DNA from 3 places in the Halalkalibacterium halodurans genome. Region 3 is predicted to be linked to each of the others. Evidence: riboswitches for the same ligand, from Rfam matches in the RefSeq annotation. Region 3 holds a riboswitch; each other region holds the start of a gene.
The links. A riboswitch is a leader RNA that binds a small molecule or an ion and turns the genes downstream of it on or off. The one in region 3 is predicted to bind lysine.
Positions count from the first base shown of each region.

Region 1 (10,334 bases), 1.5 Mb from region 3:
GGGGGGAGACTGTTAAAGCATTTATTGTCGTCAAAGAAGGAGAAAGCGTCTCAGAAAAAGAATTAAACGACTATTGCAGAACCCATCTTGCCGCATATAAAGTCCCGCGGAAATATGAGTTTCGAGATGATCTACCGAAAACGATGGTCGGAAAAGTATTAAAACGAGTCCTTATTGAAGAGGAAACGAAAAAACAAGGGATAAAACAATCAAGTTAAAGAAGGGGCGTTGACAGATTCCAGGTCATCGATTAAAATAAGAATCATGAATGAATACTCATTCATTCTGAAAGGAAGATGACTGTGGGAAAGAAAAAAGGACCAAAATATGACCAAATAATCGATGCGGCAGTACAAGTCATTGCCGAGCATGGCTACCATCAAGCGCAAGTATCAAAAATCGCAAAAGCAGCCGGAGTAGCTGATGGCACGATTTACCTTTATTTTAACAATAAAGAAGATGTTCTCATTTCATTGTTTCAAGAAAAAATGGGAAGGTTCGTTGATAAAATTCGTTCGCAAATGAACGAAGCCACTGATGTAGAAGAAAAGTTAAAAATCCTTGTAAACATGCACTTTAAACAGCTTGCCGCTGATCATAAATTAGCCATTGTCACCCAATTGGAGCTCCGTCAATCAAATACAGAGCTTCGTTTAAAAATAAATGAAGTTCTAAAGGGTTACTTAAACCTTCTCGATGAGCTATTAATGGAAGGAAAAGAGAAGGGCTACTTTTTCCAAGAGTTAGACACTCGTCTTGCCCGCCAAATGATCTTTGGCACACTTGACGAAGTCGTCACAAACTGGGTGATGAAAGATTGCAAATATGATTTAACCGCATTAGTGAAACCTGTTCATCAACTTTTGCTAGGTGGGTTGCGCCATCGTTGAAAAGGGAGTGATAGATGTGGAACCTTTGAAGCTTGCCATTGACGAAGGCGGTGTTGCGACGATTACGATTGCACGACCGCCGGCCAATGCCCTATCTCGAAGGGTATTGGAACAGCTTGATCACATTCTCACGCAGGTGGAAAAAGACGATCACGTACGTGTTATTCTCCTCCACGGGGAAGGACGATTTTTTGCAGCAGGTGCAGACATAAAGGAATTTTTGCAGGTGAAGGATGGCTCAGAATTTGCAGAACTAGCAAAGCAGGGCCAACGTCTTTTTGATCGAATGGAAGCGTTCTCAAAACCGATTATTGCGGCAATTCATGGGGCCGCCCTTGGCGGAGGGCTTGAGCTAGCAATGGCGTGTCACATTCGGCTAGCCACGGAAGATACGAAGCTCGGCTTACCAGAGTTGCAGCTCGGATTAATCCCAGGTTTTGCTGGCAGTCAACGCTTGCCACGTCTCGTTGGCCGAGCAAAAGCGTTGGAAATGATGTTGACGAGCGAACCGATCACTGGATCTGAAGCAAAAACTTTAGGTCTTATTAATTCCCTACATTCTGAGCAAACGCTCATCGATGATGCAAAAGCATTGGCGAAAAAAATCGCAGCAAAAAGTCTAATCACGACAGCGATGGTGCTTGAACTCGTTCAATACGCTTGCGACGACAAGTTCGTAGAAGGGTCTGAACGAGAAGCGGAGCTTTTTGGTAAAGCTTTCGACTCTGCGGATGGAAAGGAAGGCATTCAAGCCTTTTTAGAAAAGCGCAAGCCGAACTTTAACGATCAATAATTACTAGGGAGGGACTCATACATGAACATTTACGTATTAATGAAGCGTACTTTTGACACAGAAGAAAAGATTTCGATTAGCAGTGGGCAAATCGATGATAGCGGTGCAGAGTTCATTATTAATCCTTATGACGAATATGCGATTGAGGAAGCAATTGTTCTTCGTGACAAGCATGGTGGAGAAGTGACAGTCGTAACGGTAGGAGAAGAAGAAGCAGAAAAAGAATTGCGTACAGCCCTTGCGATGGGGGCAGATAAGGCGGTCCTTATTGATAGTGAAGAATTAGATGAACTGGATCAATATACTACAGCTACTTTGCTAGCAGCATATTTAAAAGATCAAGAGTTTGATATTATTCTCGGTGGAAACGTAGCGGTTGATGGAGGATCAGGACAAGTGGCTCCCCGTGTCGCGGAGCTGTTAGGCATTCCACAAGTAACGACGATTACGAGCTTGGACATTGAAGATGGGAAGGCGACAATCGTTCGTGATGTAGAAGGGGACGAAGAAACCGTTGCAGCGTCATTGCCATTGCTTGTAACAGCTCAGCAAGGGCTGAACGAGCCGCGCTATCCATCGCTACCAGGCATCATGAAAGCAAAGAAGAAACCACTTGAAACATTAGATCTTGACGACCTTGACCTTGAAGAAGAAGATGTGGAAGCAAAAACGACGACGCTTGATGTATTTCTTCCGCCGGAAAAAGGAGCAGGAAAGGTGTTAGAAGGGGAAGTCGAAGCACAGGTCAAAGAATTGGTTTCATTGCTTAAATCTGAAGCGAAAGTGATTTAACTGGAGGGGATCATATGGCTAGAAAAGTACTCGTAATTGGAGAAGTGCGTGACGGGGAATTAAGGAACGTCTCTTTTGAAGCGGTGGCTGCAGGAAAAGAAGTCGCAAATGGCGGTGAAGTAGTTGGTGTCCTTTTAGGTGAAAATATAAGCGATCTCGCAAATCAGTTAATCCACTATGGAGCCGATCGAGTCGTTGCTGTGAACCATCCTGATCTCGCCCAATATACGACAGATGCTTACCAACAAGCAATTTTACAAGTGCTGGACGTGGAATCGCCAGAAGCATTGATTTTGGGGCATACATCCATCGGAAAGGATGTGGCGCCAAGAGTCGCGATGAAGCTAGGCGCTGGGTTAATTTCAGATGTAATATCAGTAGAAAAAGACGGGGACGAGATCGTCTTTACACGACCAATCTATTCAGGAAAGGCGTTTGAGAAAAAGAAAGTCAATGAAGGCATTATATTTGCCACGATTCGTCCTAACAATATTGCTCCATTAGAGCAGGATGCCTCTAAATCAGGCGATGTTTCCTCGTTAATGGTCGATATTAAGGATTTACGTACGACGATTCGTGAGGTTGTTCGCAAGGCGACTGGTGGGGTAGATCTATCGGAAGCAAAGGTAATCGTTGCAGGCGGCCGTGGGGTCAAGAGCAAGGAAGGCTTTGAGCCTTTACAAGAGCTTGCCGATGTCCTTGGAGCAGCGGTTGGTGCGTCCCGTGGGGCGTGTGATGCTGACTATTGCGACTACTCGCTACAGATTGGGCAAACAGGCAAGGTCGTCACCCCTGATCTTTATTTCGCCATCGGCATTTCCGGTGCGATTCAGCACTTGGCGGGGATGTCCAACTCAAAAGTAATCGTAGCGATTAACAAAGATCCTGAAGCGCCTATTTTTGAAGTGGCAGACTACGGTATTGTCGGCGATCTATTTGAAGTCGTACCGCTATTGACAGAAGAGCTAAAAAATGTTCTCGTATCAAGCTAAGGCTATGGAGAGCTGTCATTCGGCAGCTCTCTCTTCTTGTACCCGAAAAAAGACTCAAGCTCTGGCTGAAGTGCAAACTTCTTGAAAACATATAACAATTTCGGTAAAATGTTTGAAACACACGTTCAACGGATATGTTAAATAAGAATTTGCCGTCATGCCGTAAGCAAACTGTTCGCAAGTGATCTTCTGCGGTGGTATAATGCAAATTGTGAAGGAAAGTTGAACAACTTTGAGGAGGTTATCGAATGGCAATTGTAAATGTTACTGATCAAACGTTTGCTCAAGAAACAAGCGAAGGTCTTGTTCTTGCAGACTTCTGGGCACCGTGGTGCGGCCCTTGTAAAATGATTGCTCCAGTTCTAGAAGAACTTGATGGGGAAATGGGCGATAAAGTTAAGATTGCAAAATTGGATGTAGATGAAAATCAAGAAACAGCAAGCAAATTCAATGTAATGAGTATCCCAACGTTGATCGTTTTCAAAGACGGTCAAGTCGTGGATCAAGTGACTGGCTTCCAACCGAAGGACGCATTAGCTGAGCTTTTGAACAAACATCTTTAATTCAAAAACATCTGTCTCTCAGCATAGGGACAGATGTTTTTTCATGTTCCTATAGGAAGGGAACCCTGTTTACTTGAAAAAATACTCATTCTCCCCAACAATAAAGGGAGAGGTGGCGCTTAAATGAAAGATCATATTAAACAAAAACTCACCGTCTTGCCAGATCAGCCAGGCTGTTATTTAATGAAGGATCGTCAAGGCACGATCATCTATGTCGGAAAGGCGAAGGTGCTAAAAAATCGCGTTCGTTCTTACTTTACTGGAAGTCATGATGCGAAAACCCAACGCCTCGTCGGAGAAATTGCCGACTTTGAATACATCGTCACATCGTCGAACATCGAGGCGTTAATTTTAGAGATGAACTTGATTAAAAAACATGACCCGAAATATAACGTCATGTTAAAAGACGATAAATCGTACCCTTATTTAAAATTGACGAATGAGGAGCATCCGCGCCTAGTCACGACAAGAAAACTGAAAAAAGATGGTGGGAAGTATTTTGGTCCATATCCGAATGCGGGGGCAGCGAATGAGACGAAAAAATTGCTCGATCGATTGTACCCGCTGCGCAAATGCCGGACATTACCAGATAAAGTTTGTTTGTATTACCACATTGGTCAGTGCCTAGCTCCTTGTGTATATGAAGTCACACCTGAGCAAAATGAACAAATGGTACAAGAAATTACTCGTTTTCTCAAGTATGGTCACAAGGAAGTGAAAGTAGAGCTCGAGAAAAAAATGCACAAGGCTGCCGAAGAGTTGAACTTTGAACGGGCAAAGGAATTGCGTGACACGCTAGGCTATATGGAAGCCGTTATGGAAAAACAAACGATGATGGTGAATGATCGTGTGGACCGTGATGTGTTTGGCTACGCATACGATAAAGGCTGGATGTGTGTACAAGTCTTTTTCGTTAGACAAGGGAAGCTGATTGAACGGGACGTATCGATCTTTCCGTTTTATAAGGAAGCAGAGGAAGACTTTCTCACCTTCATTGGGCAGTTTTATTTGCAAAAGGATCATATTAAGCCAGGGGAAGTGCTTTTACCTGCTGGGACGGATGCAGCCCTCGTAGAACAACTATTAGATGTATCGGTTCACATTCCGAAGAGGGGAAAGAAAAAAGAACTTGTCGATGTGGCGATGCGAAACGCGACGATGGCCTTGAAAGAAAAATTTGCCTTAATCGAGCGAAATGAAGAGCGGACGATCAAAGCAGTCGAACAGCTCGGCGAGGCGATGGGCATTCCGACGCCGTACAGAATCGAAGCGTTTGATAACTCAAATATTCAAGGAACGGACCCGGTTTCTGCGATGGTGGCTTTTATTGACGGAAAACCGAATAAGAAAGAATACCGCAAGTATAAAATCAAGACGGTAACAGGGCCTGACGATTATGAATCGATGCGGGAAGTGGTGCGACGCCGTTACGTTCGTCTATTAAAGGAGCAACGACCGCTGCCTGACTTAATTGTTATTGATGGGGGCAAAGGGCAAATTGCTGCAGCACAAGAAATTTTGCACGATGAGTTAGGCCTGAGCATTCCAGTCTGTGGGCTTGCAAAAGATGAAAAGCATCGCACATCCCAGTTGCTACTAGGTGATCCGCCGCAAGTCGTTCCACTGAAGCGGGATAGTCACGAATTCTACTTGTTGCAACGAATTCAGGACGAAGTTCATCGATTTGCCCTCACGTTCCATAGGCAAACACGGTCGAAAACGTTTTTCCAATCGGTGCTTGACGATGTCCCTGGGATCGGAGAAAAACGGAAACGCCAACTTCTTAAACATTTCGGGTCAGTGAAAAAAATGAAGGAAGCTAGTATCGACGACTTTTTAGCCCTTAGCATTCCAAAGTCAGTAGCAGAGACGTTATACAACAAACTTCAAACTAAGTAAAAAAAAGTTCTTGTCAGATTTCCAGCCATCTGATAAGATATTAACCAATTGAATAACCGCGCTTCAATTTGAAGTGATGGTAGAGGTGCGAAAACCAAGAGTACACAGTCTGAGAGAAATGAGAATCGTTGACGACTGTTGGAAAGGGGGATTCGCCGAAGTGCAGATCGGGGCTCATTCCCATTTGCGCTGGACCTATGTTGAATAAGCATAGGGCTGTCACAACACTAGCCCCAACTAGTGCTGTGGAGAACTATCTCACGTAGCTACGGGAATGCGCACGTTTTTATTTTCGTGTACAGTACGCAATGGTGAGGAGTTTTCCTGCTGTTGCGTTTTTGTTTTCTGGCTCTACAATAAATGTTGGGGTTTTTGCACAAAAGAGGGGCAAAAAAAATGCACGCAGGCTCCTTTATCCATTATCCTTGAATTGTCCAGAAACAAAGAAAGGATAGGAGCTGCGTGTACGATGAATTTTACCATGGATTTGCCCGGATTAAAAGGTGTGAAGGTCACAAAGATGGAGGAACGAGAGGGCTTTATCGCGCTCCATGTAGAAATGCCGCGAACGCCTCATCGTTGCCCATCCTGCGGGGAGAGAACCGAGAGAATCCATGATTACCGCATCCAAAAAGTTCAACATCTCAAGCTCTTTGAACGGTGGGTGTATCTATTCTATCGAAAGCGCCGGTACGCGTGCAGATGCGGGAAGCGGTTTGCGGAGAAAGCCTGTTTTGTAGAGCGATATCAGCGTCAGACAGTGGAATGGAATCAAGCGTTTCGCTTACGGCTCATTCAAGGGAAGAACTTTACGGACACAGCGAATCAATTCCAAACGTCCGTGACAACTGCCATGCGCCGGTTTGATCAATTGGCGGCCCCCCTCGTGAAGAAGGTGGATCACCTTCCTCCTCGGATTGCGATTGATGATTACAAAGGGGATACGAATGCGGGGAAATATCAAGTGATCATTGCGGATGCAGATACACGGAAGCCACTGGATATCTTACCGGATCGTAAAGCCGATACGCTTAAACGATATCTTCAAGAGAAGGGTCATCATGTAAAAACGGTCGTGATGGATCTTAGTTATACCTTCAAGTCGGCTGTTCAAAAGGCCTTAGGCCACCCGCTCATCATTGGGGATCCGTTCCATTTCTGTCGTTACATCTACTGGGCTCTGGAAGGGGTTCGCCGCCGAGTGCAAAAAGCGTTCCATCCGTATCATCGAAAACGATGTAAACGGATCAAACATCTGTTTCAGAAAGAGAGAGAAGGACTGGATGATAAGCAAAAGAAGAAGGTGGAGCGGTACTTAGAGCTATCCCCTGATTTAAGGGAAGCGTATGAGCTAAAAGAACATTTTCGTCGGTGGTATCAAGAAGCGAAGATGCAAGGAAGGGAAGGACGAATGAGCGAGGTGAAACAAGGGCTCTACGCCTTTTACCGAAGAGTGGAGGCGAGCCCGTTAAAGGAGTTCCACCGAGCCATTCAGACGCTGAAGAACTGGCAGACCGAGATCTTGAATAGCCTCGCGTTTGGCTTAAACAATGGTTTTATTGAAGGACTGAATAATCAAACGAAGGTGATTAAGAGAAATGCCTTTGGTTTTCGGCGTTATGATCGCTTGCGAAACCGTATTCTCTTGCATCATCAATTCAAACATCAGACATTCGGGGTAGGATAAGAGGGGCTCGCCCTCCTATGCCACCCCAACATTTGACTAAGAACCTGTTTTCTTTATGCGCGATTTCCAAGCGAAGAACAGAAAGGGGAAACCTATGTCAATCATTGTACAGAAGTATGGAGGCACGTCTGTTGGCTCCGTTCAACGAATTGAACATGTAGCGAACCGGATCATCGCAACGGCTGCTTCAGGAAAGAAAGTCGTTGTTGTCGTATCAGCAATGGGAAAGACGACAGATGAGTTAGTTGGATTAGCGAGCGAAATTACAGACGAACCGCGAAAGCGTGAAATGGATATGCTCCTAGCAACAGGAGAGCAAGTGACGATTGCGCTTTTGGCGATGGCCCTACATAAACGGGGACAGGAAGCGACATCGCTTACGGGCTGGCAAGCTGGGATGATCACAGAATCACACCATGGGAACGCTCGGATTTTGGAAGTGGAGAGAGCGCGGATGGATGAATTACTAGATAAAGGCCACGTTGTGATCGTCGCAGGTTTTCAAGGAATCGATCAACAAGGAGAGATCATGACCCTCGGCAGAGGCGGATCAGATACGTCGGCAGTCGCGATTGCCGCAGCTCTCAAGGCCGAACGATGCGAAATTTATACAGATGTGACAGGTGTATTTACAACAGACCCTCGGGTCGTGAAACAAGCGCGCAAGCTTCAAACGATTTCATATGATGAGATGCTTGAAATGGCGAACCTAGGGGCAAGTGTCCTTCATCCACGAGCGGTTGAATTTGCAAAAAATTATGAGATTCTGTTACTTGTCGCCTCGAGCATGGTAGATGAGCCAGGAACAATGATAGAGGAGGAAGGAACAATGGAACAAAATTTACTAGTACGCGGCATTGCCTTTGAAAATGATGTGACAAAAGTAACGGTGCACGGGTTACCAAATGAAATCCACACACTCCCGACCCTATTCGCCCATTTGTCGGCTGCGGGGATTAATGTAGATATCATTATCCAAAATCAAACAGATTCAGGAATGGCGATTTCCTTCTCGATTACGCAAAGCTCATTAAAAGAAACACTCGCTCGCCTAGAAGAATTAAAAGGGGAACTGTCGTTTCAAGGCATCGATTATGAAGAAGAGTTGGCAAAGGTGTCAATTGTCGGCTCTGGGATGGTATCCAATCCAGGAGTAGCAGCAAAAATGTTCGAAATTCTTGCAGCCAATGACATCGCGATCAAAATGGTAAGTACATCGGAAATAAAAGTGTCTGCTGTTATTGATGAGGAGTTAATGGTGTTGGCGGTTGAAATGCTCCATGAGCAATTTAAGCTTCATGAAGAGGAGCCTGCTGTTGCTGTTGAAGTTTAAAAAAACAACCAAAGGGTGACCACATGAATGTGAGTCACCCTATTATGTTTGAACGGTACTGAAAAAAATCAAACGCTGTCTCCTTTGTCTGTATGAACGTCGATTAAAACAGAGCCTCTTTTTCGGACATATGTAGCCTCAGCGATCGTTTCCGACCAGTTTTGAACGAGTTGGGCGAGGAACCCGGCTTCTAGCTGATAGCAGCGCTGATCTGATTTTGTCATCCACGGGCCTTGGAGTTCAAACGTGTATTCTTGCCGCTTTTGTTTCAGGATTGACAATTGACCCCAATTGGCTTTCTCAAAAAAAGCAAACGTTTCTTCCATTGTTTCAATCGGATGCTTGCGAGCTAATGATTTGCCAACCCAATACAATATGGCATCGTGCTCCGAACCGAGGATCTCGCGCAAAACATCGTTACGAAGTAGATCGTAACCAAATAATTGTACAGTTTCCATGGTTGTTTCTTGTTCTTTTGTACTCATAACTAATCCCTCTCTTCTGCTCCTTATATTATAAACTACTTTGTTGCCATTCTCTATAGATCGTCTATCCTGGACATGATATACTTAAGCGCGAGTGGTCGCGGAGGGATTTTTTATGAAATCAGCATTGAATCAATTTATGACCCCATTTCGAATGATTATGGTCTCATACATCATTGCGATGTTTTTATTTAGTGTGCTTTTATTTTTGCCTATTTCACAACAACCAGGGGTCAATCTTACGTTTTCGGAAGCGCTATTTACATCGGTTAGTGCCGTGAGTGTTACGGGTCTTACGGTCGTGAATGTTTCAGAAACCTATAGCTACATTGGGATCTTGTTTTTGGCACTTGCGATTCAACTCGGCGGAATTGGAATTATGACGCTTGGAACCTTTGTCTGGATGTTATTTGGAAAAAAAATCATCCTTTCTCAACGAATGCTCATCATGGTTGACCAAAACCAAAATCAGTTTTCAGGGTTAGTCAATTTAATGCGAGGCATTCTTCTTGTCGCGTTATCCATTGAATTCATTGGTGCGCTCATTCTTGGTACATATTATATTCGCTATTTCGATACGGTTGGAGAAGCTTATTATCAAGGAGCGTTTGCCGCCTTGAGTGCGTTCACCAATGCCGGGTTTGATATAACAGGAGAGTCGCTTATCCCATTTGCGGATGATTATTACGTTCAACTCGTAACGATTTTGCTTATCTTTGCAGGAGCTATCGGGTTTCCTGTTCTCCTTGAGGTGCGCGCTTACTTTTCAAAGGAGAACCCGAACTTTACGTTCAGCCTATTTACCAAAATCACCACGACGACCTTTTTTGCCGTTTTTATTTTTGGGGTCATCGGTATTTGGGCCTTAGAAAAAAATCACTATTTCGTAGGACTTGAGTG
Region 1 is NZ_CP040441.1:3,228,230-3,238,563, reverse strand. Features, by position in the region: gene FED51_RS15770 (AMP-binding protein) at 1-218, shown strand, start outside; gene FED51_RS15765 (fatty acid metabolism transcriptional regulator FadR) at 303-890, shown strand; gene FED51_RS15760 (enoyl-CoA hydratase) at 907-1,683, shown strand; gene FED51_RS15755 (electron transfer flavoprotein subunit beta/FixA family protein) at 1,705-2,475, shown strand; gene FED51_RS15750 (electron transfer flavoprotein subunit alpha/FixB family protein) at 2,490-3,467, shown strand; gene trxA (thioredoxin) at 3,716-4,030, shown strand; gene uvrC (excinuclease ABC subunit UvrC) at 4,154-5,929, shown strand; lysine riboswitch at 6,002-6,193, shown strand; gene FED51_RS15735 (ISL3-like element IS651 family transposase) at 6,399-7,616, shown strand; gene FED51_RS15730 (aspartate kinase) at 7,711-8,949, shown strand; gene FED51_RS15725 (YslB family protein) at 9,018-9,434, opposite strand; gene FED51_RS15720 (TrkH family potassium uptake protein) at 9,550-10,334, shown strand, end outside.
Region 1: it holds a riboswitch for lysine, as region 3 does, so the genes downstream of both, FED51_RS15735 (ISL3-like element IS651 family transposase) here and lysA (diaminopimelate decarboxylase) in region 3, are expected to answer to the same signal.

Region 2 (10,334 bases), 1.9 Mb from region 3:
TCATCACGTTTGTTTTCTACGTCAAACACGACCTCGATTTTTTCTTCATCCCATGTCTCGTCGTAGATGCGTTCAATGCTTACGAGAGTGGCTTTGAAACTATCGTTATCCGCAATCTCTTGGTTAAGCTCGATAACGCCTTCCTCAGCGTCAGACTCTTCTGCTTCCTCTTCGGCAGCCTCGTCGGTTGTTTCTTCAGCTTGTCCCTCAGCAGACTCCTCTTCTGTGGTAGCTGCTTCCCCACAGGCAGTAAGGACCCCGACTAATAAAATAGAGATCCCTAATAGTTTAAGTTTTTTCATGGCAATAAATACCCCCTTCTTTTAGTTACATGACTAAAATACCATAAACGGTAATAATAATAAAGGAAAAAATGGATATAGCGGAATGTCTATCTAACAACTCTTAACAATATTATTGGTAGGTAGATAGATGTGGTGCTCCCCTTACCAATATTTCGTATATACAGAATATTTAAGGAATCGCTTGGTTCTTAATCTGTATCAGACACGTATTTTATATTTGCTTCAGCTTAGAGTAAATGAAGTGCATGAGAATGACGAAGAGCTTGAGGAATAATACGGGGAGGTTAGCACGTTTACATATTTCTTTAAAGGCCTTATGCTAAGTTTCTTCGTCCTTGGTAAAGAATTGTGAAGTAAAGTGCTTCTAAGCCTCGATGAAATCTATAAATAGAAAAGTACCCCAAATGCTGGGCTAGGATTAAAATTTTGGGCACACGTTTGATGAATGATTCAATTAGTAAGCTTTAGTTTTAGTACTTGCCTTCACTATATTCTTCAAAACGGCTTTTCTGCAATAGCTACAACCTCTCCATCTTGATCGACAAACTCAATGGTATGAACATCCGATAAGTCACTTTCTAATGTATCCATGACAATTAACTCATTCTCTAAAAAACAACTTTCTAGTCATTTTTGATCTTTCTGATCGTAATAGACAGCAGAAGCAATCCTATGAGAATTGTATACGTCTATGACTTTGTTTGCGGTAACTCTTGACTTTTATTTCGCAATATACAATAGCGGAATTGTATACATCTTGCTTTAAGGTAGGTACTGTCTATTGATAGATAAAGAATTTTATGAATTAGCTTTATTTTTAAAGAAAATTAGGCCACTAAATATAGTAATAACTACAAACAATATAGATAAATAGAATATTATCGAATCTCCAGACATATTTAGCTCATCTACGATTACACCTGACTGAAATAACAAAACCAATCCGATAACAGTAAAGAATATTGAATTTATAAAAACGTAAATACTTGATTTAACTTTTTCTCTTAATAAAGTCAAATACAAATAATTACACACCAAAAATAATGTTATTAAATAATAGACAGGTCTTAAAAAATCAAATGTTTCCATCACTTGTACAACACTCCATTCTTATCTAGTCAATTAAAATTATACCAAAAAAAACCGTTGATAAAAAAAACTCAGTAAATGGTATTTTTTTAAATTAAATTCCTCAATACATTCTAAACACACTCGCCGTATACGGACCCGTACGTACGGTGGTGTGAGAGGTCGGAGGCTAACCGCCTCCTCCTACTCGAATGGAATGTTACTTTTTACACAACAAGTTATCAAATTGATAAAAAGCAAAACAGATGTATTGACCCTGACATGATGTCATACTTTACTATAAAATTACAGTTTTTGAGGAGGGGCTGAGGTTGAAAATTAGTGAACTATCGAAAAAAACAGGTGTCAGCATTCGTTCCTTACGTTATTACGAACAGAAACGGTTGCTTCATCCTACTCGTTTGAAAAATGGCTATCGTGAATATGATGAGTCTGACATTGAAAAAGTAAAAACGGTCCAATCTTAAAGCATCGATGACAAACTTTAACTTCTTTTTATTGAACTTCTTACCTCCATATCCGTAATCTTATAATCGTTTTAACTTTTTCGTTAATACTGTTTGTTGATCCAAAAGAACAAAAAACAAGGGCCTTCTTGGCTCTTTTTCTAACCTATTAATTAATATGATTGAACATTTTTTGAACTTTGCTAAAGGCTAAGTACATCATCAATAGAATAATAAGACCACGTACAGTTATACCAATGATCTATCCAAATAGGCCAATGTCCTCGTTTAAAAATTTCCTTGTGTAGTAATACACCGTAGATGCAACCAAGAAATAGAACATAAACCCTAAATGCTTCATGATGTGTTTCTCCTCTAGTTTTTTCATAAAATAGAACAATCCTAGTCATGTTTTGTTTCCGAATTTCTTATCTGTCATAAAATAAAGTCCAGTTATGCTAAATGAGATCAAATAGTATTGATGCCACATCAATTCCCCATCTTTAATGCCCCAAAGCACTTGAGTTAGAAAAATTGAGACGAATAAAAAGGTGTAGAAGAAGTACTTATGGATAGACTTCATATCAATCCCTCTCTTCCTTCTCTAGTTATATCATTTAAGTGCATAGATGGGAATGATATTGATCGTTTTATGAGTAATCACGCCCAAATCGTTATACTCCACATGATATGATAATAAATAAAAAGATGAAGAACGGTTCTCACAGCAAAGCCCCTCATGCTCAAGAAGCGTGAGGGGCGTTTTGCTCCATGCAATGGTTAGCTTACCACCAGCTAAATGGTCTTCTTGGTCTAGGTGCTGGAGCAACAAAATCTTGTCTGGTGGCAGTGCGGACGTCGGATGTTGTATGAGGGAATGAATGAACAAATTGGAAGTTCGTATTTAGGAATCGGGTTGTATGGCTTGGATGAACGACTGGAACTACTACATTTTGATTGAAAAATTGAGAAAACTTCCGAGTTGGTGCAAATTGTGCTGGCAACGTTTTTGTAGGTAATTGGTGGACAGGTGGTCTACGATGACAAGGAAACATGCTAAAATCTCTCCTTTCTTTCAGTGAGGATGATGCTTACATATTATTCAAATTGTTACTGGAGGTCTGGACTCCGTTGTGAAAAAGGCGAATAACGAGGAATGTCCACGAGATCTCTTTTATTTTTTGGAATGGATCGGTTGAGGGTGTTGTGCTGCAAATCCTCATATGAAAAAAGGGAAATTGAAATCCTCCTCGATTGATTCGATCGAGAGCTTCAATTGAATAAATAGGGAAAGATACGAAGGCAAGTATGTAATCAAAAATTTTTTCTTCATGATTCTGATATCGTTCGTAGGTTATCATCCAAAGTTTACCACGTCCAAGAGAGAGGAAGCGTGCGTTATGATATGAACACATGATATGATGGAAGTGAAGGATGATAGATAAAAGGTGAATGGAATGATTTACATCGGATTAACCGGGTGGGGGGACCATGATGAGTTGTATACGATGGGAACCAAACCGAGTGAAAAACTTTATACATATGGGAGCCACTTTCCGACGGTGGAAGTCGACTCGTCGTTTTATGCGATACAGCCAAAAAGGAATATGGAAAAATGGGCAAGTGACACCCCTGATTGCTTTCGTTTTGTCGTGAAAGCCTATCAAGGATTAACAGGCCATCAACGGGGGGAGATACCGTTCTCTTCCAAGGAGGACATGTTTGCCGCCTTCGTAGAGTCCCTTCAGCCGCTTCTTGAGTCGAACAAACTGGCCATGGTCTTATTTCAATTCCCGCCATGGTTTGATTGTACGAAAGAGCATGTTCGTTATTTACGCTATTGTAAGCAGCAGATGGGCAAGCTCCCGGTGGCGTTGGAATTTCGCCATCAATCGTGGTTCCGGCCCAGTGTCCGAGAGCGAACCCTCTCGTTTATGCGCGAGGAAGGGTGGATTCATAGCATTTGTGACGAGCCGCAAGGGGGGGAGGGCTCTGTTCCAACCGTTTTAGTGCCATCGAACGAAGAAAACGTCCTCGTTCGCTTTCATGGGCGCAATGTGGAAGGGTGGCGCAGGCCTCAGGAAGGGAACTGGCGTGAGGTTCGTTACTTGTACCGTTATTCGAAAGAAGAATTAGCTGAGTGGGCAGAGCATTTGAAGCAGCTTGCAGCCCAAGTAAAGGATGTCTATGTCCTGTTTAACAACAACTCTGGGGGCGACGCAGCAGCGAATGCGAAGCAAATGCTAGAGCTCTTAGAAATCGAATACCATGGGCTCACACCGAAGCAGTTGAATTTGTTTGAATAGCAGTTCTGTAGGAGGAATTTTCGTTGGAGTGGTTCATTTTAGTTTGTGTCGGTCTCTTAGCCGGGACAATCGGTAGTTTAATGGGGCTTGGTGGCGGCATTATCGTTGTCCCGGCCCTTCTTTGGTTAGGGGGTACTGCACTTTTATCGGAGGCGGTGACCCCGCAAGTAGCGGTTGGGACGTCGCTCTTGATTATGATTTTTACGGGACTGTCATCCACGTTTGCCTATATGAAAAAAGGGACGGTGGACTATAAGAGTGGCTTGATTTTTTTCATCGGTAGCGGTCCAGGAGCGCTAGTCGGGGTGTGGCTTAATCAAGGGTTACAAGTCCAACAGTTTCAAATTTATTTCGGGCTATTTGTCATTCTTATGTCGTTTTTGTTGATGATTCGTCATCGCTTAAAGCCGATGGAAATAAAGAAAAAGGGGATTCGTCGGGTGTACGTTGATCCTGAGGGACAGCGCTATGATTATGGATTTCAAGCATGGCTTGGCATACTCATTGCTTTTTTTGTCGGCCTTCTCTCAGGGTTATTCGGAATTGGTGGGGGCACCTTGCTCGTGCCGGCGATGATTTTACTTTTTGCGTTCCCGCCCCATGTGGCAGTTGCCACATCGATGTTTATGATCATTTTTACGGCGTTGCTAAGTTCCCTTTCCCATTTTGCACTAGGGAATGTGAATTGGCTGTTTGCTGCAGCGCTCGTCCCAGGGGCTTGGATTGGTGCGAAGCTAGGTGCAGTTTTAAACACGCGCCTGAAAAGTGATACGATTGTGTTTGTGTTTCGCTTGTTTTTATTGTTTGTTGGCCTCCGTCTTATTTATGAAGGCTGGCTCGGTTAAATTGTTACATATGGGAGGGCATCTTCTTGGCAACGATACCATTAACGATTTATCATATGAATGATCTTCATAGCCATTTTACGTATTGGCCACAGATTGTCTCCTACATGAAAAAAGAACGGGAAAAAACAGAATCTTACCTGTTGCTCGATTTAGGAGACCATGCGGACCGAAGTCATGTTATAACAGAAGCGACGATGGGGAAAGCAAATGTTGCTCTTTTAAATGAGTTAGGGATTGATTATGCGACGATTGGAAATAACGAAGGAATCACTTTCTCGAAAGAAGCTTTAAATGAATTATATGCTCATGCCTCCTTCCCTGTGGTCGTCGCCAACTTATTTGACGAGGATGGAATGCGGCCAGCATGGGCGACTCCTTATGTCCTTCATACGGTATCGGAGCAGCTCACGATTGGAATGATTGGTGTAACGGCTCCCTTTACCCCATTCTACCGCGAGTTAGGCTGGGATGTTCGCCGTCATGAAGAGGTGTTGCCGCAGCTACTTGAAGAGGTTAAGGGGCAAGCCGATGTTGTGGTTTTGCTGTCCCATCTTGGGCTGTTTCGAGATGAAGAAATAGCCGAGCAGTATGAAGGAATTGACCTTATTTGTGGGGCTCATACCCATCACGTTCTCCCAGAAGGAAAGCGATTGTATGGCACGCTTATTACCCAGGCAGGCAGGGGTGGCAAATGGCTTGGTAAGGTAGAGCTTACGTATGATACGGAAGCCCGCTGTATTGCGGAAAGCAACGCGCAACTGATCGATATGGAAAAAGAAGCCCCAGATCAAACGACTCATCTTCAGCTAGAACATTTAAATAGGGAGGCAAAGCAGCATTTATCACAAGAGGTTGCCTACCTTTCGCAGCAACTGACCGTCGACTGGTTTATCCCTACAGAAGGGGCCCAGCTATTATGTGATGGGATTACAGAATGGTGCGGGGCGGATATTGGGATGATGAATGCAGGTGTACTGCTTGAATCGATTGGCCCTAACATCGTAACCGTAGGTGACATTCACCGCATTTGTCCACACCCAATTAATCCGTGCCTCGTCAAAATGACAGGTGATGCCCTTTTAGAGACGATCAGGCGTGCCCACACTAGGGAAATCATTGAGCTTGAACTAAAAGGATTTGGCTTTCGTGGCAAAGTACTCGGAACGATGCTTTTTACAGGCATCGACATCAGCCTCAGTGAAGAACGAGACGGAACGTTGGAAGTGACGGAAGTGAAAATTGCAGGCGAACCTGTTGTCAAAGAGCAGCTTTACGAGCTTGCCACCCTAGACATGTATACGTTCGGTTATTTGTTTCCGAAAATTGCAGAATCTCAGGAGAAGCGGTATTTCATGCCGGAAATGCTTCGTGATGTGTTGGCGTGGCAGCTGAAAAAAATCGAACACCGGTAGTATGTGCACTTCTTTCATCGAACTCCCATATTCTATAAAGGAATGAGATGAAGAAGGAGTGACGAAGGTGTTAGAAATGAATCCGATTGACATTGAAGGTCACACGTTTCTTGCTGTCACCTTGAAGCTTCCAAAAACGAACTTTATGGCGGTCACGTCAGAGAAAGGGTACATTATGTGTGGGGCGCTCGATGTAGCATTATTAAATGAAAAGTTAGCAGAACGAAAAATTATCGCTGGGCGTGCAGTCGGTGTTCGCACCATCGATCAATTGCTCGACGCTCCCCTTGAATCGGTCACATTGGAGGCAGAAGCTTGTGGGATTACGGAAGGAATGAAAGGGCGAGACGCTCTCTTGAAAATGGTATAAAACTAGGAAAAGCGGTCACGCTGAAGCAAGTGGGCCGCTTTTGCTTTTTATACGTACCTCCTAACAGTAAATCATGTATAATACGTGTTAGGTTAGACGAATACATAGGAGTGATCGTGTATGGAACAATATTTAGAGCTTTGCCGCCACGTTCTCGAGCATGGAACCGAGCGATCAGATCGGACAGGAACAGGGACGATCAGCGTTTTTGGCTATCAAATGAGATTTGATCTCCAAGAAGGATTTCCCGTTGTTACGACGAAAAAACTGCACCTGCGGTCGATCATCCATGAACTGCTTTGGTTTTTAAAAGGAGAGACTAACATCGCCTACTTGCAAGAGAATGGTGTGCGAATTTGGAACGAGTGGGCTGATGAAAATGGGGAACTCGGTCCTGTATATGGTAAACAGTGGCGCTCATGGGAAGGCGCGAATGGGAAAACGATCGACCAAATTTTTCAAGTCGTAGAAGCGATTAAACATCAACCGGATTCAAGACGATTGATCGTAAGTGCTTGGAATGCAGCGGAGATTGAAGATATGGCTTTAGCTCCATGTCATTGCCTATTCCAATTTTATGTGCAAGACGGAAAGCTATCGTGTCAGCTCTATCAGCGAAGTGCAGATATTTTCCTAGGCGTTCCTTTCAACATCGCTTCATACGCCTTGTTAACAAAAATGATCGCCCAAGTATGCGATTTAGAAGAAGGAGAGTTTGTTCACACGTTCGGTGACGCTCACATTTACTTAAATCATATCGAACAAGTAAAATTACAGTTAACGCGAGAGCCAAGACCATTACCGGAGATGCGTTTGAACCCAGAGGTTCGTTCATTGTTCGACTTCACGTTCGATGATTTTGAGCTTGTCGGTTATGACCCGCACCCTCATATAAAAGGAGAAGTGTCTGTATGATTTCGTTTATTGTTGCGATGGACAAGCATCGGCTCATTGGAAAAGAGAATGACCTTCCGTGGCGACTCCCTGCCGATTTAGCCCATTTTAAACGGGTAACTTCGGGACATACGGTGATCATGGGACGGAAAACGTATGAGTCGATCGGCAAACCGTTACCAAATCGCCGAAACGTCGTCGTCACAAGATCGCAAGCATACACAGCCGAAGGGGTTGACATCGTCCATTCTATCGATGAAGCTATAAGGCTCACAGAACATGAAAACGAAACGTTTGTCATTGGCGGTAGTGAACTGTTTAAAGCTTTTTGGCCCCACGCGGATCGGATGTATGTGACCTACATTGATGAGGTTTTTGACGGTGATACGTATTTTCCAGAGATTGATGGACAGGAGTGGGAGCTTGTGTCCATTGAGGCGGGCACTGTCGATGAAAAGAATGTCTATCCTCATGAGTTCAGAGTATATGAGCGTCAAGCGAAAAACTAGCGAATATTTACATTGCGACATGAAATATATTATGGTAGAATAACTCACGATTAATTGAATAGATGGTGTGCCTCATCCACAAGATGGGGTAGAGGAGCGGGTTTTAAGAGTAAGCGCTTGGAGGATGACAACGAGGATAAGCGCCGAAAGGAAAACTCGCCGAAGCGGAAGGTGAGTCAAGCGCCTTCTTGCTGGGGTTGCATTGAATAAATGTAACACTGTCACAGCTTGTTTTGCTGTGGAGAACTACTAACGTTGTGATGGGGTTTCCTTGTGCGGATAAAAGGGCAATGGGAGAGATCAATCTCATCATTGCTCTTTTTTTGTGCCCTTGGTAATAGATATAGAAGAAGGGATTCGCTGAAAAGCGTGATTCCATTACGACGAAGAATGGAGGAACGAATATGGAAGGGAGCATTTGGTCATTGATCCCACCGCTCCTTGCGTTGGTGATGGTGATTTTGACAAGGCGTGTGCTGCTGTCGCTCGGGATTGGGATCATTGTCGGTGCGATCATGCTTAATGATTTTGCGATACTTGAGAGCATTAAGCATGTAGCAGAACTCGTCGGCGCCATTTTTGTAACTGAAGGAGCCATCAATGACTGGGAATTGTTCATTATCTTTTTCTTGCTTTTGTTAGGTATGATGGCTGCCCTTATGACACGCTCAGGTGGAACGCGGGCGTTTGGTGAATGGGCTGTTCGTAAGGTGAAAACTCGCGTGGGCGCACAACTGCTAGCGTTTTGGTTAGGGATTATTGTATTCATTGACGATTATTTCAATAGTTTAACCGTAGGTAATGTGAGTCGCCCGCTTACGGACCGTCATCGGGTTTCACGTGCGAAGCTGGCTTACATTGTTGACTCAACGTCAGCGCCAATCTGTGTCATCTCGCCGATTTCTAGCTGGGGAGCGTACATTATTACGATCATCGCTGGGATATTGGCGACACATGGAGTGACGCAATACGGTGGATTGCAGGCGTTTGTCATGATGGTGCCAATGAACCTTTACGCTATCGTTGCCATCGGTCTTGTATTTGCAGTTGCATGGTACAACTTAGATGTTGGCGCGATGAAGATTCATGAAACCAAAGCTGTGGAGACGGGAGAGCTTTTAGATGCAGCGAAAGGCCCAGCTCCTGGTGAACAGGATCAAGTGAAAGTGGTTAAGCAAGGACGGGTGTCCGACTTGATTTTGCCGATTGTTGCCCTTGTGATCGGGACCGTTACATTTATGATTACGACCGGAATTCAAGGAACAGAGGGAACGGTCACTATTCTTTCGATTTTTGAAAACACGGATGTGGCGAGAGCTCTCGTGTATGGTGGGCTCATCGGGTTTATCGTGGCGTTGGTGCTCAATTTAGTTAAAGGTGCAAATGGGTTAGGCGGCTCTCTCTGGGCTGGAATAAAATCGATGCTTCCGGCAATTTATATTTTGATTTTTGCTTGGACATTAATTGGGATTATCGATGGTCTCGGGACTGGAGGCTATTTAGCGTCCCTCGTTGATGGGAGAATTCCACCGATGCTGCTTCCTGCGATCCTATTTTTGATTGCTGGTGTGACTGCCTTTTCCACAGGTACATCGTGGGGGACATTCGGTATTTTATTGCCGATTGCTGGTGAAATGGCGGCCGTAATCGATGTGACGATGATTTTGCCAATGTTAGCGGCTGTGTTGGCTGGGGCCATCTTTGGTGACCATTGCTCACCGATCTCTGATACGACAATCTTGTCGTCCACAGGGGCGGGAAGTCACCATATTGATCACGTGATTACCCAGTTGCCATACGCGATCCTTAGTGCAGTTATTAGCTTTATCGCGTTCCTCGCCCTCGGCATGACAAACAGTGTGCTAATAGGTCTCGCTGTAGCGATTGGATTGCTCGTTCTCTCCGTGATCATTTTGAAAAGAATTGCAGCGGATAAGCAACCAGTTTCATCTTAAAGAAAAAAACGAACTAGCCAAACGTAATCAAAAAGGTTCGGATCATCAAAATAAAATGATCCGAACCTTTTTGTGTATACGTATAACGAGACGGACGTTTCTAGGTTGATGGTCTAAATCATGAGACGCCTGCGGGAAAAGCAAGAGCTGAAGATCCATCGGGGCGCTTTCTCCTGATGCTATCGAGTGTATTTTGAAAC
Region 2 is NZ_CP040441.1:3,595,902-3,606,235, reverse strand. Features, by position in the region: gene FED51_RS17620 (hypothetical protein) at 1-302, opposite strand, end outside; gene FED51_RS17610 (MerR family transcriptional regulator) at 1,706-1,861, shown strand; gene FED51_RS21775 (CotD family spore coat protein) at 2,626-2,895, opposite strand; gene FED51_RS17600 (DUF72 domain-containing protein) at 3,298-4,146, shown strand; gene FED51_RS17595 (sulfite exporter TauE/SafE family protein) at 4,170-4,991, shown strand; gene FED51_RS17590 (bifunctional metallophosphatase/5'-nucleotidase) at 5,018-6,406, shown strand; gene FED51_RS17585 (YunC family protein) at 6,483-6,776, shown strand; gene FED51_RS17580 (thymidylate synthase) at 6,897-7,691, shown strand; gene FED51_RS17575 (dihydrofolate reductase) at 7,688-8,179, shown strand; lysine riboswitch at 8,261-8,436, shown strand; gene FED51_RS17570 (Na+/H+ antiporter NhaC family protein) at 8,584-10,134, shown strand.
Region 2: it holds a riboswitch for lysine, as region 3 does, so the genes downstream of both, FED51_RS17570 (Na+/H+ antiporter NhaC family protein) here and lysA (diaminopimelate decarboxylase) in region 3, are expected to answer to the same signal.

Region 3 (10,334 bases):
AAATACATCTTTTTTCGTTCGATCAGCAATGAGCTGGTTAAGTAATTCATTACGACAACCACCACCGATGACGTTGATAGATTTAAAATCTTTTTCAAAAATGTCTTCGATTTCAGCGACTGCGCTCGTATAGCTTTCTGCGAGGCTTTCAAACACGCACTTTGCTACTTCACCGGGGTGCTCCGGAGCTTGTTGACCGGTTTCTTGACAATAGCGTTGAATTTCTTTGATCATGTTGGTAGGCTTTAAGAATCGAGGATCATTTACATCAACAGTAGATTTAAACGAAATCCCTTTAGAAAGCTCAACTAATTGAGCAAATGAGTAACGGTTGTCGTAGTTCCGCCTCACCTCTTGAATCATCCAAAGACCCATAATGTTTTTTAGAAAACGGAACTGGTAGTTCATTCCACCTTCATTTGTGAAATTATAATCTAACGCTTTTGTTACACAAATTGGAAACGAATTCTCTACTCCAATGAGTGACCACGTTCCCGAGCTAAGATAAATGGTGTCCGCCACTTTCGGAACGGCAACAACAGCTGAGCCCGTATCATGAGTAGCTGGCAAGATCACCTCAAGGTCAAAACCAACCTCTTCTACCCATTCACTTTTCAACTTTCCAAGGGATTCTGTTGGCAATTTGATTTCTTGAAACATATCGGGGTTGAACCCTAACGCTTCGATAATGTCTTTGTCCCATTTTTTTGTAAACGCATTAACGAGCTGAGTCGTCGTCGCATTTGTATATTCATTCGCTTTTTTTCCTGTAAGCAAAAAGTGAAAATAATCAGGAATCATTAAAAACGACTTTGCTTTTTTAAAAATGTCAGGATGTTGTTTCTTTAAAGCATACAGCTGATAAATCGTATTGAACTGTTGAAATTGAATTCCCGTTTCTAAGTATAAACGCTCCTTCATAAACTGCTCGATAACCTCTTCCATCACGCCATCAGTGCGAGGATCTCGGTAGGAAACGGCGTCGGTTAACGGCTTGTCGTGCTCATCAAGGAGGACAAAATCGACCGCCCATGTATCGATTCCCATCGATACAGGCTCAATCCCAGCCTCGCGACACTTTTTGAGTCCTGTTTTAATCTCTGAAAATAGAGCGTCCAGGTCCCAACAAAACTGTCCGTTTTTCTCAATGATTTGGTTTTCAAAACGATGAATTTCGGTTAAGTGGATTTTTTTGTTACACTCCCCAACAATTAGCCTTCCACTAGAAGCGCCAATGTCGACAGCCAACGAATAGTTCATTTTACAGCACCTCCTATTTCATAAGTGCTTTCTTATTTGTCTTTGAAGCAGCCCACCCATGGATCATTCACCTGGGACGGGGGCAACCTCCGTATAGTTATCGCGTGAATGCAGCAGGAACACCGCCATCAACCGTCAACATGCACCCGGTCGTTTTCTCCGCTTTTGACGAAGCAAAGAATAAAATTGCTGCAGCAATATCTTCCGGGTAAACATTGACGAGCAAGGTCGTTCGTTTACGGTAGTGCTCCTCCAGTTGATCTGGTTCAATTCCGTATGCAGTCGCACGTTCTTGTCGCCATCTGGATCCCCATATAGCAGATCCTTGTAGTACAGCATCCGGGAGGACAGAATTGACACGGATCCCAAACGGGCCACCCTCTGCTGCAATGCATCTCGCCAAATGAGTTTCAAGTGCTTTCGCCGAACTATACGCCGTTGCATTTTTTCCTGCATAAACAGAATTTTTTGAACCAATAAACACCATATTTCCACCCGTTCCTTGCACTTTCATTTGCTTAAACGCTTCACGGGCGACGAGGAAATAGCCTGTTCCTAGTACGTTCAAGTTCAAGTTCCATTCGTCAAGAGTGGTTTCATCAAACGGACTAGACGTTGCCAAACCTGCATTGTTGACAACAATATCAATGCCTCCATACGTTAAGGTAGCCTGTTTAAATGCAGCTTGTACTTGCTCCTCGCACGTCACATCCATTTTTACCGCAAGCGCCCGGTCCGTACCGTACTGCTCATTTATTTCGCTAACGACCTTCTCCGCTCCTTCAAGATTAAGGTCAGCAACAACGACATGGGCTCCTTCAGCGACGAACTGACGGCACGTCTCGCTACCAATTCCACCAGCTCCACCAGTGACGAACGCTACCTTTCTCGAAAACTCAGCCTCAGCCGGGGCTAATGATAGTTTGTAAAGTTCAAGTGGCCAATACTCAATATTGTACGATTCGTTTTCATTCAGAGAGACAAACGTTCCAAGAGCAGTTGCTCCCTTCATCACCGCGATTGCTCGATGATAAAGAGCGCCACTCACGCGAGCCATCGTGACGTTTTTCCCTGTGTTCACCATTCCGATTCCTGGAATGAGAATCACGCGCGGCGCAGGCTCAAACATCACATCGCCTTCGTTTTTGTTCCGTTCAAAATACGATTTGTACTCCTCTTTAAATGAGGAAATTCCATCCTTAATGGCATCGATTAACTGATTGATGTCGTTCATAGACGGGTCCCACTTAACGAACAGTGGCTTCATCTTCGTATGCACCAAATGATCTGGGCAAGCCGCCCCTACCTGTGAAAGTCGAGCTGCATCTACACTATTCACGAACTCTAATACATCGTCACCGTCGTCAAACGTGACAATCATTTTCTTTTCATCGCTTACAGCACCGCGGATGACCGGCATCACATTAGCGAGCATGCTCATACGCTCTTCTTTTGCTAATGCTGTATATTTCCCCCCTCCGAAAATAACGCTTTCATTAATCCGTGAACGAATGTACGCTTCCGCTTCATTGATGACTGATATCGTTCGGTCATAACTTTCCTTCGCTGTCTCCCCCCAAACGACGAGCCCGTGTTTTTCCATTAATACTAGCTCAGCATGAGGATTTTTTTGTACGCCCTCAGCTATCATTTTTGATAAAGAAAACCCAGGTCTAACGTATGGGACCCAAACGAATCGATCACCAAAAAGATTCTTTGCGATTTCCTTACCATTATCAGCACAACAAATGCTAATGATCGCATCGGGATGTGTGTGGTCTACATGCTTAAAGGGTAAAAACGCATGAAGCAACGTTTCAATTGATGGACGCGGATGATTTCGATCGATCATACAATGACCTAAGTATTCAACCATTTCTTCATCTGACATTTCCTCGCGCTCGATTAACGGACGAATATCTTCCAAGTTTAAACCTGTGAAATTCTTCGCGCCCATGGTTGCAAGATCAGAACCACTTCCTTTCACCCACATGACTGCGATTTCACGGCCACGAAAATCTTTTTCTACTGTTTTCATCGATGTATTACCACCGCCCCAGTTACAAACGGCACGGTCTGAGCCGATTAAATTCGACCGATATACTAGTTCATCAAGTCCTGTAGAAAGAGTAGCAGCTTTTTCTACATCCCATGCATTTTGTACCATAAATACCTCCGTTTATTTTTGTTTTATTTTGTTTAAACTATATCACTTTTTGTTTTTATTGTATATATGTTTTTTTATGTGGGATATTTTATTCAGTGCAGTGGTATGACCATTTTTTTGTAATGAGGTGTTTTTGCTCCTTCAGGAGTTAATAAAAGGAGTAAAACTTGAATCCTGTTAAATAGACCATCTATATTTTTATCATTTAGTATTTAGAAACAACAAAAGCACCCCCGTGTTGGAGTGCTTTTACTCGTGTTTCCTTTACTCTTCGTCCCAGACTTTCACTTCTTGCATGACATCGCCTTGGCGAATACGGAGAACCGTGTCCATTCCTTCAATCACTTGACCGAAAACCGTATGTACACCGTCTAAATGCGGCTGAGGCTCGTGAACGATGAAGAATTGGCTACCGCCTGTATCTTTCCCAGCATGAGCCATAGATAATGCACCGGCTACGTGCTTATGGGGGTTTCCTTCGGTTTCACATTTTATTGTATAGCCTGGACCACCTGTTCCGTTTCCGATTGGACATCCGCCCTGAGCAACGAAACCTGGAATCACACGGTGAAACGTTAGACCGTCGTAAAAGCCTTCTTTCGCTAGTTTTTCGAAGTTTTCAACCGTACCTGGTGCTGCTTCTGGGTAAAATTCAATGACGATTTTTTCGCCATTTTCAAATGTAATGCTACCTTTTTTCATACATAAATTCCTCCTTAACAGTCGTCGCCTTATTTTACAATAAAAAAAGGCAGAAAGAAAATAAGAAGCGAGAGATATAAAAATCAACTCTCGAAAGGAAGCTTTTGCACAAGTTGCTCCATTTTTTGTTTAGGTGACCGGTGTTCTTATTTATTAGGTTTATGGCGCGTCTGGGGATATATGTCGACTTCCCTACCGCCACGGTCTAGACGAAAGGGCTTGAGGCTGAACGTTGTCCTTATGGGTTTGATTTTTGCTATAATAACCCGTATGTAAGCCTTTATTTTATCTAGACGGGGGAGCGGAAAATGGAGAATAACGTTTTTGAACAGATGGCCAAACGATATGATACAGAGGATAGAATTGAATTAGCTAAAGTGATCGTTAAGAAAGTTCGATCCGAATTACGAAATAGTCAATCAAAATCTTTACTAACGGTTTTTCCCATGAGGAACTAAAAAAAGCTTATCCGAAGTTGGATTTAAATCGATTGAAATTAGAACGTTCTATCAAGGTCAGCGGATTTTTATGAATCAAGACGCCTCCATGTTTATATCAAGTAGTATCAAGTGATTTCTTCGTACATTAACGTTGGTTAGCGCAAATTCATTTCCATTGAAAAGCACCCCAAATAAATGTCTGGGGTGCAAGACTTTTAATTTTTGCTATACTTTCACCTTTTTTACTAGTGGCATATCGAGACGCACTAAGTCTTCGTACCGCTCCCGCTGAATAACAAGCTGGGCGTCGCCATCCTCAACGAAAACGACAGGTGGGCGCGGAATCCGGTTGTAATTGTTCGCCATGGAGTAGCCGTAGGCTCCTGTACAAAAGACGGCTAAAATGTCTTCGTGGTTTGCCTCTGGTAATGGTAAATCCCAAATGAGCATATCGCCACTTTCACAGCACTTCCCAGCAACCGAAAACATCCCTACCGGCTGCTCGTTCACACGGTTGGCGAGCGCCCCTTCATATTCAGCTTGATAGAGGGCTGGGCGCAAATTGTCGCTCATGCCGCCATCGACGGACAAGTAATGGCGAACATTCGGAATTTCTTTTCTTGACCCGATCGTGTACAGCGTCGTCCCTGCATCGCCGACAAGCGAACGACCAGGCTCGATCCAAATTTCCGGCATCGACATTTCATGTTCTGCAATTTGCTGCTTTACCGCGCGGATCATTTCTTTAACATAATCACCGACTGGACGCGGGGTATCACCTTCAATGTAACGGATGCCGAACCCGCCTCCCAAGTTTAACACCGATGGTTCGAATCCATGGTCTTCTCGCCATGAAACTAAATGTTCAAATATTTTTTCGACAGCCATGACAAATCCAGTTGTTTCAAAGATTTGCGATCCAATGTGGCTATGAACACCGAGCAAATGAATGGAGTCGACAGCTAACGCTTTTTTAACCGCAAGCGTGGCTTGGCCGCTCACAAGATCAAAACCAAACTTTGAATCCTCTTGACCAGTTGAGATGTAGTCATGAGTATGAGCTTCAACCCCCGGCGTAATCCGCAATAAAATATTTGCAGTCGCCCGCTTTTGCTCACAAATGTCTGCTAACAGGTCAAGTTCATAAAAATTATCAACGACAAAGCAGCCAATTCCCGCTTCTACCGCCATCTCAATCTCTGCACGGCTTTTATTGTTCCCGTGAAAATGAATTCGTTCCATCGATACTCCAGCTTGCTGCCCGGTGTACAGCTCACCGCCAGAAACGACATCAAGACTTAGGCCTAGCTCTTCAGCAAGCTGAAACATAGCAATACAGCTAAACGCCTTGCTCGCATACGCCACTTGAGCCTGAACTCCTTCATCTGCAAAGGCTTGTTTGAAATCTTTTGCTCGTTCACGAATGAGTGCCACATCGTAAACAAACAATGGGGTTCCATACAGATTGGCCAATTCGACCGTGTCCACACCTCCGATTTCTAGATGACCCTTTCCATTGACACGACTCGTTCCGTGAAAAAACATAGATGGTTTCTCTCCCTTATAGGTAAACTCAATGAGTGACGTTTTAACCGACTGCAACCATCGTAAAAAAACGCAGCTAATGTGTTACACTAGCTACGTTGAATGCTGCAAGGTAACCTCATTGGCAGATAGCTCTCCGCTAACAGTCAGCGGCAGTTCGTTTTTTATTCAAAAACGACCCAGCAAACGTATGGGATGGACATACATTCACTTCGGCAAATTGACCTTTCCCCACTCTTCCTAGTTCCATCAAACTCCAAGTGGGTACTGATTCGCATTGCACCTCTACCTCATCCTTGATGAGGGGAATTAAATTGTTGTGTTTTACTTTAACACAAACCCCTCTACCTGACAACCGCCTTGATTAACTTTCTTCTTGACGAATAGGGTCTTGCGGATGAACGATACTCGGTCGCCATCGAATCGTTGGAACACTGGAACGTATAATAATTTGCCACATCGCAGGCGGATCGAACGGAAGAAATGGCCATAAATACGGCTTATTTAAGGTTTTAATTCGTGCAAGCATGAAAATAAAAAGTGTCGTGGCAATAATAAAGCCGGGTGCTTTAAATAGAGCCACAATCGTAACCAGTATCAGTCTTGCTACACGTAAAGCGACACTTAGCTCATAGCTCGGAGTAGCGAACATTCCGACCGCACCAATGGCTACATACAAAATAACTTCTGGTGAAAACAGGCCGACCTCAATCGCAATTTCTCCTATCAAGAGGGCAGCGACGAGACCAAGCGCTGTAGCCAGCGGAGATGGAGTATGGATCGCTGCCATCCTAAGCAGTTCAATTCCTAGTTCAGCAAAAATGATTTGGGCAAAAATGGGCACTTCTTTTGTTTCATTCGGCCCTACATATTGTAACCCTTCTGGTAGTAAGCTTGGCTGCATGACCAATAATAGCCAAAACGGCAAAATAAAGAGGGAAAATAAGATGCCAGCAAAGCGAACCCACCGCAAAAACGTTCCGATGGCGGCTGATTGTCTATATTCCTCTGCATGTTGTACGTGATGAAAAAACGTTGTCGGTGCGATAATAACACTTGGGGACGTATCAACCATAATAACCAAATGGCCTTCAAGCAGGTGGGTTGCTGCCACATCAGGGCGCTCCGTATATCTTACAAGTGGAAACGGATTCATTCCTTGTTTAACAATATATTCTTCAATGATTTTATCGGTCATAGTTATACCGTCAATCTTTATGTTTTCCAGCTCTTCCCTAACGATTTTCACCATTTCAGGATCGACAATTCCATCGATATAGGCGATGCAAATATCGGTTTTCGAACGAACGCCCACTTTTAAAATTTCATGGCGCAGACGTTCGTCTCGAATACGACGTCTTGTTAAAGCCGTATTAATGATGATGTTTTCCGTATAACCATCCCGTGATCCTCGAACGACCCGCTCGGTATCTGGCTCTTCAGGTCCTCGTGTCGGATAGGAACGAACATCGACAACAAACGCTTCGGTCTCTCCATCAATTAAAATGAAAATGAGCCCTGACAACATTTGTGTTACCGCTTCATTCATGCTGTCGGTCTCTTCCACTTGGTAATGGGTTAAGTGATTTTTAACGGCCTTTTTCACATCGGTTATTTTCCGATTTCGCGCATCTAGATCCATCAGTTCTTTCAACAACTCAATAATGTTTTGCGTATCTACCAAGCCGTTGACGTAATATAGTTGAATTTCTCGGTCAAACACGGGGAGCTTACGAATGCCCACGTCAAACGAGACATCCATTCCTAATCGTTCTTTCAAACATTCTTCATTTACATGAATGTCCGGTGAGATAATATCCTCTCGCTCTTTAACGCTTTCACTCATGGTATCCACTCCGTTCTAAAATGTATTCCACCGCTCTTCGCGTGATCGGCGCCCCTATTTCCACCGCATCCGCTCCACCCATCTTTCCAATGTCGCCGATCCCGACAACGATCGGCAAATCCAACTCATCGAGTATGTATACCGTATCGCCATTCATCCGCCCAATCTCAAGGTCGGCCACACCATATTTATCCACCCCATATTCCGTAAGCTCTCCGAAGCGGTCAATGCTTACATCCACCTTCGTCCATTCGTGATAATGGCTTGAAGAAGCAACCGCAATCACACCTAAAACATCAATCGCAGGATCATTTGCCACATGGCGCATTGCCGCTTCTCCAGGTCCCTCTAAACGGAATCCACAATCGTCAAACATGACAAGCACCGGATCATAGGGGGTTTTCAAAATGAGCTTAACGATCTCTTCTCCTGTCAAATGGCTAGGATTGCCCCATGATTGACTGATGCAACGCCCTCCTAATTCTCTAGCAACATGTTCGATAGCTTTTAGTGCCGACTCATCTCCGTCTGTGATCAAGATTACTTTCCGACGGCTCATGAGCTTCACCCCCTTGGCTTAAATACAACAGCCACGAGAAAACTAAAAAGAATAGCTGAAGATATGCCAGCAGAAGTAATCTCAAAAATCCCCATTCCTACCCCTAAAAAACCTGATCGCTCTCCTTCGGCCATCGCCCCGTGGACAAGGGAATGACCGAAGCTCGTGATCGGAATGGTCGCACCAGCGCCTGCAAAATCAATCAGTCTGTCGTATAAATGAAATCCATCCAGCACCGCACCTGCAACCACAAGAGTGCTTAATACTTGGGTAGGAGTCATTTTCGCTACATCAAGCAACACTTGTCCCACAATACAGATTAAGCCACCAACGGTAAATGCGATAATATAGTTCACGATTTACACCTCCGCACGCAACGAAACCGCATGAGCGATGCACGGAATCGTCTCTTTTTGCTGGATCATCATCGGATTGAGCAGTGCACCTGTCGCTACAATTAACACTTTCTTTAACTTGCCTTTTTTCATTTGTTCGAAAATATAACCGTAACTGACGACCGCAGAACATGCTGCTCCACTTCCACCAGCAAATACAGGCTGATCCATGCTGTAAATCATCACCCCGCAATCATCATAGTTGCGCTTAAACATCACTCGTTTTTCCTCTAGTAACTTGCGTAAAATTCCACTCCCTATCCGAGAAAGATCACCGGTTACAATCAAGTCATAGTCATCTACCTGCTGATCGGTTTCCTCCAAGTGGGTCACAATCGTATGCGCAGCCGCTGGGGCCATCGCCGATCCAAGATCAAGGGGGTTTTTCAAACCATAATCGACCACATGACCGATTGTCGCGCTCTCGATGCGAACCTTGCTCGGTCGATTACTAACCAATGCAGCTCCAGCACCTGTTACTGTATATGTGGCTGAGTCTGGCTTTTGTTTGGCAAATTCAGTCGGCTGACGAAACTGCCTTTCAGCGGTGGCATAGTGACTGCTCGTAGCTGTAATCACCCTTTGCGCAAAGCCACCATGGACGATGATCGAGCCTACCGCCAGAGTTTCCATTGATGTGGCACACGCAGAAAATGTGCCTAAAAAAGGAATTCCCAGTGCTCTAGCAACGTAGTTTGCCGTAATGTTTTGATTCAATAAATCCCCAGCGATCATAAATGAAACTCTCTCCGTCTCAACATGAACCTTTTTTAGGCAATGCTCGATCGCATCCTGCATGAGTCGTCGTTCTGCTAATTCCCATGAATCCTCTCCACAATAAAGATTGTCATATGCTTGATCAAACGTATGCCTGAGGGGTCCTGCGCCTTCCATAGGTCCAACCGCAGTACCTGTTGACTCAATGTAGACAGGCTTATCAAACTTCAACGTTTGCTTTCGCGGTGACATCATTGACGTATTCTCCTTCAATTCGTTAACTAATGAGCATTTGTACGAGCAACCTGGTCAGTCCAACGAGATATGAGACGACAACCCCAAAAACAATCACGGCTCCAACCATTTTAAACATGTTGGTCGCAACTCCGTGAACAAGCCCCTCGCTGCGATGCTCAAGGGCTGCACTCGCCATAGCATTTGTAAAACCCGTGACAGGGACTAGTGCACCTGCACCGCCAAACTGTCCGAGCTTGTCATATAGACCAACCCCTGTAAAGAGGGCAGCGAGCAAGATCATCGTAGCCATCATTGGCGCTGTGACCGTACGTTCACTTAAAGGAAACCACATGAGATACAGATCGCTAATGGCTTCACCTAGTAGACAAATGAAGCCACCAATGAGAAATGCACGCACTGCATTTTTTCCGTAGTTTGGCTTTGGTTGATACAGTTTAATGTTAGC
Region 3 is NZ_CP040441.1:1,698,826-1,709,159, reverse strand. Features, by position in the region: gene rhaB (rhamnulokinase) at 1-1,260, opposite strand, end outside; gene FED51_RS08420 (bifunctional rhamnulose-1-phosphate aldolase/short-chain dehydrogenase) at 1,358-3,427, opposite strand; gene FED51_RS08415 (peptidylprolyl isomerase) at 3,692-4,129, opposite strand; partial or broken gene FED51_RS08410 (hypothetical protein) at 4,438-4,702, shown strand; gene lysA (diaminopimelate decarboxylase) at 4,795-6,114, opposite strand; lysine riboswitch at 6,236-6,410, opposite strand; gene FED51_RS08400 (spore germination protein) at 6,479-7,960, opposite strand; gene spoVAEA (stage V sporulation protein SpoVABEA) at 7,953-8,519, opposite strand; gene spoVAE (stage V sporulation protein AE) at 8,525-8,875, opposite strand; gene spoVAD (stage V sporulation protein AD) at 8,879-9,886, opposite strand; gene spoVAC (stage V sporulation protein AC) at 9,909-10,334, opposite strand, start outside.